DNA from 2 places in the Pseudomonas sp. PHC1 genome. Region 1 is predicted to be linked to the other one. Evidence: predicted binding sites of a transcription regulator. Region 1 holds the regulator's gene; the other holds the start of a gene.
The links. The regulator sigma-54, encoded in region 1, starts transcription at its own class of promoters, with help from an activator protein. The targets are predictions, from matches to a motif close to ANTGGCATNNANNTTGCTNT.

Region 1 (5,918 bases):
TGGGCACTGAGACACTGGCGATCGGAAGTGGGCGCATGTTTCGTTACGCAATCGGATCGCTGCTGCTGTTGGCGGGTATGACTTTGCTGGTCGCCCACGCACTGGAATGGCTGAACCTGGAGCCGAGGTTGTCGCGGGCGTTGCAGGGCGGGGCGATATGCGCCCTTGGCACCGCGCTCGGCGCGGTTCCGGTGCTGGTGATCCGCAACATGCCTCAGGCACTGGGGGATACGCTGTTGGGTTTTGGCGCCGGCGTGATGCTGGCAGCGACCGCCTTTTCGCTGATCGTGCCGGGAATCTCCGCCGCCGAAAGCCTGGGGCTGAGCCCATGGGGCGCCAGTGGCCTGATCTGTTTTGGCATCCTGCTGGGGGCATTCGGCCTGTATCTGGTTGATCGCCGAGTGTCGGGCGCCTCGCCGGAAATGCTCATCGGCACTGTCGAGCATCCGGTGATTCCGCCGCGGATCTGGCTGTTCGTGTTCGCCATCATCGCCCATAACATCCCGGAAGGCATGGCGGTCGGTGTCTCGGCTGGCGGTGGAATGCCTGACGCAGACAGTCTGGCGATGGGGATTGCCTTGCAGGATGTACCGGAAGGGCTGGTGATTGCGCTGGTACTGGCCGGTGCCGGGATGTCGCGGGTCAAGGCGTTTTTGATTGGCGCAGCGTCAGGTCTGGTCGAACCGGTGTTCGCGCTGCTTTGCGCGTGGCTGGTCAGCCTTGCCGAATTGTTACTGCCCTTGGGGCTGGCGTTGGCGGCGGGCGCCATGCTGCTGGTGGTGACTCACGAGGTCATTCCGGAGTCGCGACGCAATGGTCACGAGAAGCTGGCAAGCTTGGGATTGTTGATTGGCTTCTGCCTGATGATGGTGATGGATACGGCATTGGGCTGAAACGCAGGAGGGAGCTTGCTCCCTCGCTTCAAGCGTTTTCAACCACCTTCATCGAAGTAGTTATTGATCAACGCAACCAGCGCATCCATGGCTTCCTGTTCCTGGTGGCCTTCGGTGCTCAGGTGGATTTTGGTGCCCTTACCCGCAGCAAGCATCATCATCGCCATGATGCTTTTACCGTCAACCGTGGTGTCCGGGGTGCGGCCGACTCTGATCGCGCAATCGGGAAACTGGCCCGCCACGCCGACGAATTTTGCCGATGCGCGGGCATGCAGGCCCAGCTTGTTGATGATTTCTATTTCCCGAGCAGGCATCGCGGTGTGAATCCTTTAGCTGAGGTCGCGGTGGCGAACCTGGACGTTCTTCAGGGTCTTCTGCAGCGCCTGGCCAAGACGTTCGGTCAGGTAAACGGAACGGTGATGCCCGCCGGTGCAGCCGATGGCAATGGTGACGTAAGCGCGGTTGCTCGCGGCAAAGCGCGGCAACCATTTGTGCAGGTACGTGTAAATATCCTGATACATCTCCTCGACCTCAGGCTGCGCCGCCAGATACTCGGCGACCGGCTGATCGAGACCGGATTGCGCGCGCAGTTCCGGTTTCCAGTATGGGTTCGGCAGGCAGCGTACATCGAACACCAGATCCGCATCCACCGGCATGCCGCGTTTGAAACCGAACGACTCGACCAGAAACGCGGTGCCAGGTTCCGGCTGATTCAGCAGGCGCAACTTGATCGTGTCGCGTAGCTGGTACAGGTTGAGATGGGTGGTATTGATCTTCAGGTCGGCGAGATCGGCAATGGGGCCGAGCAGCGTGCTTTCATCCTGAATGGCCTCTGCCAGCGAACGATTGGCGTTGCTCAGTGGGTGGCGGCGGCGAGTTTCAGAGAAACGCTTGAGCAGGGTTTCTTCGTCGGCATCCAGGTACAGGACATCGCATTGAATATGCTTGGCGCGTGCGTCTTCAAGTAATTCCGGAAAACGGGTCAGATGGCTCGGCAGATTGCGTGCATCGATCGATACTGCCACCAGTGGCTGCGCCAGCTCGGTATGAATCAGGGCCCGTTCGGCCAGTTCCGGCAGTAGACCGGCCGGCAGGTTATCGATGCAGTAGTAGCCGTTGTCCTCAAGGACATCCAGGGCGGTACTTTTACCCGAGCCGGAACGGCCACTGACAATGATCAAGCGCATGGTTACGGCCTGTTCTGTTCTTCCAGTACAACCTGGTACAAGGCTTCGTTGCTTGGCGCGCTGCGCAGTCTTTCGCGCACGTCCTTGCGGTCGAGCATGCTGGCGATCTGGCGTAACAGCTCCAGGTGCGCATCGGTGGCGGCTTCCGGCACCAGCAGGACGAACAGCAGGTCCACGGGCGCGCCGTCGATGGCGTCGAAATCGATGGGGGCATCAAGGTGCATCAGCGCACTGATCGGCGCTTCACAGCCCTTGAGGCGGCAGTGGGGGATGGCGATGCCGTTGCCAAAACCGGTAGAACCCAGTTTTTCACGGGCAATCAATGCCTCGAAGACATCTTGCATCTCCAGATCCGGGACTTCCCGGGCGATCAGGTTGGCAATTTGTTCGAGGGCTTTCTTTTTACTGCCGCCCGGCACGTTCACCAGGGAACGGCCGGGGGTCAGGATACTTTCAAGTCGGATCATGGGGGTGGGGGTTATCGACCGGTAGCGCCCTGAAGCAGGCTCTGGGTCTTTTCCTTATGCTTTTTGAGTTGTTTATCGAGCTTGTCGGTCAGCGCGTCGATCGCAGCGTACATATCGGTATGTTCCGCGTTGGCGACGACCTCATTGCCGGGAATATGCAGCGTGGCTTCGATTTTCTGCTTCAGCTTTTCGACACACATCGTGACTTGCACGTTGGTGATCTTGTCGAAATGCCCTTCGAGCTTCTTGAGCTTGAGCTCGATGTACTCGCGCAGAGGCTGGGTCACTTCCAGTTGGTGTCCACTGATGTTGACTTGCATACAGCTTCTCCTTCGTTGCCAGTGCATAAAGCGGCAGGCCGAAGAGCCTGCCACTGGAACGCTGTAACGTGGCTTACATCAACCGCTTGCGTTCGCTCGAAGGCGCGATCCCGAGGGATTCGCGGTACTTGGCGACGGTGCGGCGAGCCACCTGAATGCCTTGTGCCTCCAGTAAACCAGCGATCTTGCTGTCACTCAACGGCTTTTTCTGATTTTCCGCGGCGACCAGTTTCTTGATGATCGCGCGGATCGCCGTGGACGAGCATTCGCCGCCTTCGGAGGTGCTCACATGGCTGGAGAAAAAGTATTTCAGTTCATATATGCCCCGAGGGGTATGCATGAATTTTTGCGTAGTCACGCGGGAAATCGTCGACTCGTGCATGCCCACCGCTTCTGCGATGTCATGCAGGACCAGGGGCTTCATCGCTTCGTCGCCGTACTCCAGAAAACCGCGCTGATGCTCGACGATCTGGGTGGCCACTTTCATCAGGGTTTCGTTGCGGCTTTGCAGGCTCTTGATGAACCAGCGGGCTTCCTGCAACTGATTGCGCATGAAGGTGTTATCGGCGCTGGTGTCGGCGCGGCGCACGAAACCGGCGTACTGGGCGTTGACCCGCAGGCGGGGCACCGACTCCTGGTTCAGCTCCACCAGCCAGCGTTCGTTGTCCTTGCGCACGATCACGTCAGGCACCACGTATTCGGCTTCGGTCGACTCGATCTGCGAACCGGGGCGCGGGTTGAGGCTCTGCACCAGTTCGATGACCTGGCGAAGTTCGTCTTCCTTGAGTTTCATGCGACGCATCAGCTGGCTGTAGTCGCGGCTGCCGAGCAGATCGATGTAATCGGTAACCAGGCGCTTGGCTTCGGCCAGCCAAGGGGTCTTGGCCGACAGCTGGCGCAATTGCAGCAGCAGGCATTCGCCCAGGTTGCGTGCGCCGATGCCAGCCGGTTCGAACTGCTGGATACGGTGCAGGACCGCTTCGATTTCGTCCAGTTCGATATCGAGCTCCGGATCGAAGGCGTCAAGGATCTCTTCGAGGGTCTCGTCGAGGTAGCCTTGATTGTTGATGCAATCGATCAGGGTCACGGCGATCAGGCGATCGGTGTCGGACATCGGTGCCAGGTTCAACTGCCACAGCAGATGGCTTTGCAGACTCTCACCGGCGGAAGTGCGGGTGGTGAAGTCCCACTCGTCATCGTCGCTGCTTGGCAGGCTGCTGGCGCTGGTCTGGTAGACGTCTTCCCAGGCGGTGTCGACTGGCAGTTCGTTGGGGATTCGCTCGTTCCATTCGCCGTCTTCGAGGTTATCGACTGTCGGCGCGGTCTCCTGGTAGGAGGGTTCCTGGATCTCGGTGTTGGGCTTCTGTTCGGCGTTGTCGGCCATGGGATCGGAGTTGTCGAAGTCGTCGCCGTCTTCCTGGCGTTCGAGCATCGGATTGGATTCCAGAGCCTCCTGGATTTCCTGTTGCAGATCCAGGGTCGACAATTGGAGCAGGCGGATGGCCTGTTGCAGCTGCGGTGTCATCGTCAGCTGCTGGCCCATTCTCAAGACTAGCGATGGTTTCATGGCAGGGGCTTAACACCTTATTCGCCGGCGCTATGCGCCATCCACTACAGGGCGCCGAGGCGCCAAACTTAAGCAAATTATATGCCTGAAACTGTCGTGTTTGCCTAGAGCGCTGTAACAATAAAAGCGTATAAAAAGGCGCTTCAACGTTACAGCACCCGGACGGCTGGTCGAATGCCGTCGTGCTTACAGGCGGAACTCGTGACCCAGATACACTTCCTTCACCAGATCGTTGGCGAGGATGGTCGCGGAGTCGCCTTCGGCGATCAACTGACCGTCGTTGACGATGTAGGCGGTTTCGCAGATATCCAGCGTCTCGCGGACGTTGTGGTCGGTGATCAGTACACCAATACCCTTGGCCTTGAGGTGGTGGATGATCTGCTTGATGTCGCCGACCGAGATCGGGTCGACACCGGCGAACGGTTCGTCGAGCAGGATGAATTTCGGTGCCGTGGCCAGTGCGCGGGCGATTTCCACTCGGCGGCGCTCACCACCGGAAAGGCTCATGCCGAGGTTGTCGCGGATGTGGCTGATGTGGAATTCCTGCAGCAGGCTTTCCAGCTCCTTGCGACGACCGGCCTTGTCGAGCTCCTGACGAGTCTCGAGAATGGCCATGATGTTGTCGGCTACCGACAGTTTGCGGAAGATCGACGCTTCTTGCGGTAGATAGCCGATACCGGCCTTGGCACGACCGTGCATTGGCTGGTGACTGACGTCCAGGTCGTCGATCAGTACGCGACCCTGATCGGCCTGAACCAGGCCGACGATCATGTAGAAACACGTGGTCTTGCCGGCGCCGTTCGGGCCGAGCAGGCCGACGATCTGACCGCTGTCGATCGACAGGCTGACGTCGCGCACGACCTGGCGGCTTTTATAGGCCTTGGCCAGGTGCTGAGCTTTCAGAGTTGCCATTACTGGGTTTTCTCGTCGGTTTTCTTCTTCGGCTGGATCACCATGTCGATGCGCGGACGCGCCTCGGTGACCTTGCTGCCGGTAGCGCGACCGGCGCTGGCCAGTTTTTTCACCGTGTCATAGACGATCTTCTCGCCCTGAGTGGTGTTGTTGTCCTTGTCGACGACTTTTGCCTTGTCGATCAGCACAACGCGGTTCTGCTGTGCGTGGTACTGAATGGTCACGCCCCAGCCCTGAACAGGCTTGGTGTCGCCGGCAGTCTGCAGCTGTTCGAAGTAGGCGAGGTTGCCCACCGAAGTCACAACGTCGATGTCGCCGTTGGGCGCACGGGTCATGGTCACGGTGTTGCCTTTGACGATCATCGAACCCTGGGTGATGATCACGTCGCCTTTATAGGTGGCAACGCCGTTCTTGTCGTCCAGCTGGGCATCGTCGGCCTGAATGCGGATTGGCTGCTCTTGATCGTTCGGCAGAGCCCAGGCGCTCACGCTTCCCAGTGCTGCGCCCAGACTGAGCAAAATAGGGAGGGTTTTAACGAGCCTCATACTGTCCTCTTACGTTCGATAGCAGGT
Region 2 (5,918 bases), on a different contig from region 1:
GATGCAGACCGCCGCCACCGTGTACATCGCCAACAGTGTGCGAATACCACCGAAACGGTCAGCCAGCGCACCACCGAGGGGACGCATCAGGCTGCCACCGAACACGCAGGCCGCGGTGTAATAACCGGCGGTCACCGGGTTCAAGCCGTATTGATCGTTGAAGTAGCCGGGCAGGGCGCTGGCCAGACCGATGAAGCCGCCGAAGGTGACGCTGTAGAAAAACATGAACCACCAGCTGTCTCGGTCGCCCAGGGCCTTGAAGTAGTCGGCCATGGATTTGGCTTTTGGTCGCTCCGGTGCGTTTTTCGCCAGCCAGGCAAACAGCACCAGGGTCAGGATCAGCGGGATCAGGGCGAAACCGAACACATTGCTCCAGCCAAACGCCGCCGCCAGTACCGGGGCGATCAGCGCTGCAAACACGGTCCCGGAGTTGCCGGCCCCGGCGATGCCCATCGCCTTGCCCTGATGCTCCGGCGGATACCATTGCGAGGCCAGCGGCAGGGCCACGGCGAACGAGGCGCCGGCCATGCCGAGGAACAGACCGAGCAGCAAGGCCTGTTCGTAACTGTGGATGCCGAGTTTCCAGGCACCGAACAACGCGCAGATCACGATGACCTGGCCGATCAGCCCGGCGGTTTTCGGCGACAGGCGATCGGCGAGCATGCCCATCGCAAAACGCAGCACCGCGCCGGCCAGAATCGGCGTGGCCACCACCAGGCCACGCTGTTGGGTGGTCAGGTGCAAGTCACCGGCAATCTGCACCGCCAGCGGGCCGAGCAGGTACCAGACCATGAAGCTCAGGTCGAAATACAGGAAGGCCGCAAACAGGGTCGGGGTGTGGCCGGATTTCCAGAAGCTTTTATTCATCGCGCACCTCAGCTGTAGAGAATCTCGAAAAGGAATCAGAACCGCACAGTGGGGCGCCGCCACGGCCGCTCCACCGGCCCCGGGCTGTGGGGCCAAAACGCAAAAACGCCGCTACCCGGATCGCCGAAAGGGGCGAAGAAGGTGAGCGACGTCTTTGTCGTAGGTGGGGCAACCGCCGTTGGTTACCTGTAGGGATTACATAGCGAGATTTGTGCCAGATCGATGTGGCTGCATTCCCACGCGGAGCGTGGGAACGATTAAGGCAGGGCAGGGCTTCAGCCAAGCAGCTCGCTCATGGCGATGATCTGCTCCGCGACCTGGATCAGTTTCTGCTGGCGGCTCATGGCCTGGCGGCGCATCAGGGTATAGGCCTCTTCTTCGTTACAGTCCTTCATTTTCATCAACAGCCCCTTGGCCAGCTCGATGCGCTTGCGCTCGGCCAGTTGCTGGTCGCGGGCCTGAAGCTGGGCGCGCAGGGCCTGATCGCTCTCGAAGCGGGCCATGGCCACGTCGAGAATCGGCTGCAGGCGTTGTGCGTGAATGCCCTCGACGATGTAGGCACTGACCCCGGACTTGATCGCCTGACGCATCACGCCGGGGTCGTGCTCGTCGGTGAACATCACGATCGGTCGGGGCTGGTCGCGGCTGACCAATACCACTTGCTCCATCACATCGCGGCTCGGTGACTCGGTATCGATCAGAATCACGTCCGGACGCACCGTTTCGACGCGCGCCGGCAGGTCGATGGTCAGGCCCGACTCGTCGATCACTTCGAAACCGGCCTCGGTCAACGCAGCTTTCAGGCGCCCGACTTTTTTCGCGGTGTCGTTGATCAGCAGAATGCGCAGCATGTTCGCGGTCTCCTGTCAGCGCTGGACGAGAAGGGGCGCGCTGTCGCTCAGCGCGTGGAGCTTGAAGCTTTGGGCATAGGCGACCGGATCGCTGCCGTCCCAGATTTTGCCGTCGATCAACTGACTGCTGCGCATGTCCTCGGTGCTCACGGACACGCCCATGGCGCTGGCGGCGTCGCGGTACAGCGCCAGTTGTTGCACCTGCCGGGCGACGGCGAGGTAGTCCGGGTCATCGCGCAGCAAGCCCCAGCGGCGGAACTGGGTCATGAACCACATGCCATCCGACAGATACGGCAGATTCACCGCGCCATCGCCGTGAAAGCGCAGGGCGTGCGGGTCTTGCCAGCGATTGCCGAGGCCATCGTCGTAGTCGCCGAGAAAGCGCGGTTCGATGCAGCACACCGGGGCGTCGAGGTATTCCGCGGCGCTCAACAATTGCGCGGTGCTGCGGCGGTTTTCCGGGCTCTCTTCGATGAAACGGCTGGCCTCGAGGATTGCCATCACCAACGCTCGGGCTGTGTTGGGGTATTGCTCGACAAAGGCGCGGGTACAGCCGAGGACTTTTTCCGGGTGATCGGGCCAGATGGTCTGGCTGGTGGCCAGGGTGAAACCGAGATTCTGCTGCACGGCGCTGGCCGCCCACGGTTCGCCGACGCAGAGGCCATCGATGCGACCGGCCTGAAGGTGCGCGACCATTTGCGGCGGCGGCACCACCACGCTGTCGACATCCTGCAACGGATGAATGCCCTGGCTCGCCAGCCAGTAATACAACCACATGGCATGGGTGCCGGTGGGGAAGGTCTGGGCGAAGGTGAGTTTTGCGCGGGTTTGGTGCACATGGTGGTGCAGCGCTTCAGGACCGGTCACGCCCATGCCCTGCAAACCGTGGGACAGGTTGAGGCTCTGGCCGTTCTGGTTCAGGCCCATGAGCACCGCCATGTCGGTCGGCGCGACACCGCCGATGCCCAGATGCACCGCGTAGATCAGGCCGTAGAGGCTGTGGGCGGCATCGAGTTCGCCGCTGACCAGGTTGTCCCGCAGGTTGGCCCAGGAACTCTGGCGCTTGAGATTCAGGGTCAGGCCGTAAGGCTGGGCAAAGCCCTGGGTGGCCGCGACCACCAGCGAGGCGCAGTCGCTCAGCGCCATGAAGCCCAGGTTGATCGCGCTTTTTTCCGGGGCATCGCTGCCGTTGACCCAGGCCAGCGGCCCGGCGGAGGTTCGAGTCATGAAAGCCACCCTCAAAAAAAACGTCGTCCCAGGCTTTGCCCGCGCAAAACCGAGAGACGACGCCATTGTCCTTGCCTGCACGCCACCATTGGCCTGCGGGCTGATGCCGAGGAAGGTGCAAGGCATATGCCATGCGCACCGATTTACCCGTGCGCCTCGCGCGGCGGGACGATGCCCGGCTATAATCGCCGCCTCTTTTCGCCGCCCGAGTCATTGCCGCCCATGTACACCCTGGCCCGTCAGCTGTTGTTCAAACTTTCCCCGGAAACTTCCCACGATCTGTCGCTGGATCTGATCGGCGCGGGCGGGCGTTTGGGCCTCAATGGCTTGCTGTGCAAGGCGCCGGCGTCGTTGCCGGTAAACGTCATGGGCCTGCAGTTCCCGAACCCTGTCGGTCTGGCGGCCGGTCTGGACAAGAACGGCGCGGCCATCGACGGCTTCGCCCAACTGGGTTTCGGTTTTGTCGAAATCGGCACCGTGACCCCGCGCCCGCAGCCGGGCAACCCGAAACCACGGATTTTCCGTCTGCCGGAAGCCGAGGCGATCATCAACCGCATGGGGTTCAACAACCTCGGTGTGGATAACCTGCTGGCGCGGGTGGCGGCGGCCAAATACAAAGGCGTGCTGGGGATCAACATCGGCAAGAACTTCGACACCCCGGTCGAGCGCGCAGTGGACGACTACCTGATCTGCCTGGACAAGGTCTACGCCCACGCCAGTTACGTCACGGTCAACGTCAGCTCGCCGAACACCCCGGGCCTGCGCAGCCTGCAATTCGGTGATTCGCTCAAGCAATTGCTGGCGGACCTGGCCACGCGCCGCGCCGAACTGGCCCTGCGCCACGGCAAACATGTACCGCTGGCGATCAAGATCGCGCCGGACATGACCGACGAAGAAACCGCGCAAGTCGCCCAAGCACTGATCGAAACCGGGATGGACGCGGTGATCGCCACCAACACCACCCTCAGCCGCGTGGGCGTCGAAGGCATGGAACACGGTGATGAGGCGGGCGGTCTGTCCGGTGCGCCGGTGCGTGAGAAGAGCACCCACACCGTGCAAGTGCTGGCGTCCGAGCTGGGCGGCAAGCTGCCGATCATCGCGGCGGGCGGCATCACCGAGGGCAAGCATGCGGCGGAGAAGATCGCTGCCGGCGCGAGTCTGGTGCAGATCTATTCCGGCTTCATCTACAAGGGCCCGGCGCTGATCCGCGAATCGGTCGACGCCATCGCCGCCAAGCGCTGATTGGCCGACATAAAAAGGCAGGCATAAAAAAGGGCTCCTCGAAGGAGCCCCTGGGCCGTAGCCCGCCGTCCGGGAAGGACGTGCATGGTGATCAGGTTGTTATGAAATCAGTTTGTCGTGTCGCAATAAGTGCCCTGTGTCAGCCGACGGCGTGAAGTTCGTTGAGTCTGTGGATTCCCGCAGTGCCGGTCATACCGTCCCAGTTGTCGCCGCGTCCTTCTCGCCAGCCGTTGATCCAGGCTTGACGTACCGACGGTAGAGTAAATGGGCAAAGCTCACGGGATTTGCCACCAACGCCATATTGATATCCGCGCAAAAATGCTCTTTCCAACGGATCACGCTTAAGTCTTCTCATAGGGTGTTTCCCTCACTTGTTGACTGTTTTTGTCGCGTCGACCTCAATTGAGGTCTGGCAGAAATACTCTGCCGTTGGCGGCTCGCTGCCGGCGTGGCGAGCCAAGGTGTTGACGCCGTTGCGACGTCAACCTGTGTCCAGTTCTAACCAATGAGTCACATCGATGGAATGACCGTTTTGTCATAAGGACGTAACGAAAAAGATGCTATGGCCATAAGTAACCGCGTATTTGTCCAGCGTCTGTTGGCCAAACCCCGGTATGATCGGCTCCGCGCTGGATGATGAGGTTAATCCTTTAGTGAGAATGACCCACGTTTACGCTGGGGTACTATTCGACGAAGGGTTGCTTTGAATCATTTTGTTGCTTCAACTTTTTTATCTGTCCCGGCATCTAAGCTCTTTTAACCCGAGCAGCGGGGGATGGAACGGCACACCTTCGTGCCACGCGGGCGCTCTTTTAGAAAAGCGCCTGATTGAAAACCGGATCGGCAATGCGTTGCCGGTTCATCAGCCAAAGGCTCTGGAAAAACCATGTCCGACCGTTTCGAACTCTTCCTCACTTGCCCCAAAGGCCTTGAAGGCCTGCTCATCGAGGAAGCCGTCGGGCTTGGCCTTGAAGAGGCCCGCGAACACACCTCCGCCGTGCGTGGCATGGCGACCATGGAAACCGCTTATCGCCTGTGCCTCTGGTCGCGTCTGGCCAATCGGGTGCTGTTGGTGCTCAAGCGTTTCTCGATGAAAAACGCCGAAGACCTGTACCACGGCGTACTGGACGTCGACTGGCAGGATCACATGCTGGCTGACGGCACTTTGGCCGTGGAATTCAGCGGTCACGGTTCGGGCATCGACAACACCCACTTCGGCGCCCTGAAGGTCAAGGACGCCATCGTCGACAAACTGCGCACCCCGCAGGGCGATCGCCCAAGCATCGACAAGCTCAACCCGGACCTGCGCATTCACCTGCGCCTGGATCGCGGCGAAGCGATTCTGTCGCTCGACCTCTCCGGCCACAGCCTGCACCAGCGCGGCTACCGCTTGCAGCAGGGCGCTGCGCCGCTGAAGGAAAACCTCGCAGCTGCGATCCTGATCCGTTCCGGCTGGCCGCGCATTGCCGCCGAGGGTGGCGCGCTGGCTGACCCGATGTGCGGTGTCGGCACGTTCCTGGTCGAAGCCGGCATGATCGCTGCCGACATGGCGCCGAACCTGCGTCGCGAACAGTGGGGCTTCACCGCCTGGCTCGGTCACGTGCCGGCGCTGTGGAAAAAACTGCATGAAGAAGCGGTCGAGCGCGCCGCTGCCGGTCTGGCCAAGCCGCCGCTGTGGATCCGTGGTTATGAAGCCGACCCCCGGTTGATCCAGCCGGGCCGCAACAACGT

Region 2: the regulator sigma-54 is predicted to act here: its motif matches at 3,060-3,079, upstream of ACKJSM_RS14880 (CmpA/NrtA family ABC transporter substrate-binding protein).

The regions. Positions count from the first base shown of each region.
Region 1 is NZ_JBJXHJ010000016.1:87,053-92,970, reverse strand. Features, by position in the region: gene ACKJSM_RS19570 (ZIP family metal transporter) at 1-893, shown strand, start outside; gene ACKJSM_RS19565 (HPr family phosphocarrier protein) at 932-1,207, opposite strand; gene rapZ (RNase adapter RapZ) at 1,223-2,080, opposite strand; gene ptsN (PTS IIA-like nitrogen regulatory protein PtsN) at 2,083-2,547, opposite strand; gene hpf (ribosome hibernation-promoting factor, HPF/YfiA family) at 2,559-2,867, opposite strand; gene ACKJSM_RS19545 (RNA polymerase factor sigma-54) at 2,941-4,434, opposite strand; gene lptB (LPS export ABC transporter ATP-binding protein) at 4,621-5,346, opposite strand; gene lptA (lipopolysaccharide transport periplasmic protein LptA) at 5,346-5,891, opposite strand; gene lptC (LPS export ABC transporter periplasmic protein LptC) at 5,878-5,918, opposite strand, start outside.
Region 2 is NZ_JBJXHJ010000009.1:137,069-142,986, reverse strand. Features, by position in the region: gene ACKJSM_RS14890 (nitrate/nitrite transporter) at 1-867, opposite strand, end outside; gene ACKJSM_RS14885 (ANTAR domain-containing response regulator) at 1,143-1,718, opposite strand; gene ACKJSM_RS14880 (CmpA/NrtA family ABC transporter substrate-binding protein) at 1,734-2,945, opposite strand; gene ACKJSM_RS14875 (quinone-dependent dihydroorotate dehydrogenase) at 3,168-4,187, shown strand; gene rmf (ribosome modulation factor) at 4,327-4,542, opposite strand; gene rlmKL (bifunctional 23S rRNA (guanine(2069)-N(7))-methyltransferase RlmK/23S rRNA (guanine(2445)-N(2))-methyltransferase RlmL) at 5,074-5,918, shown strand, end outside.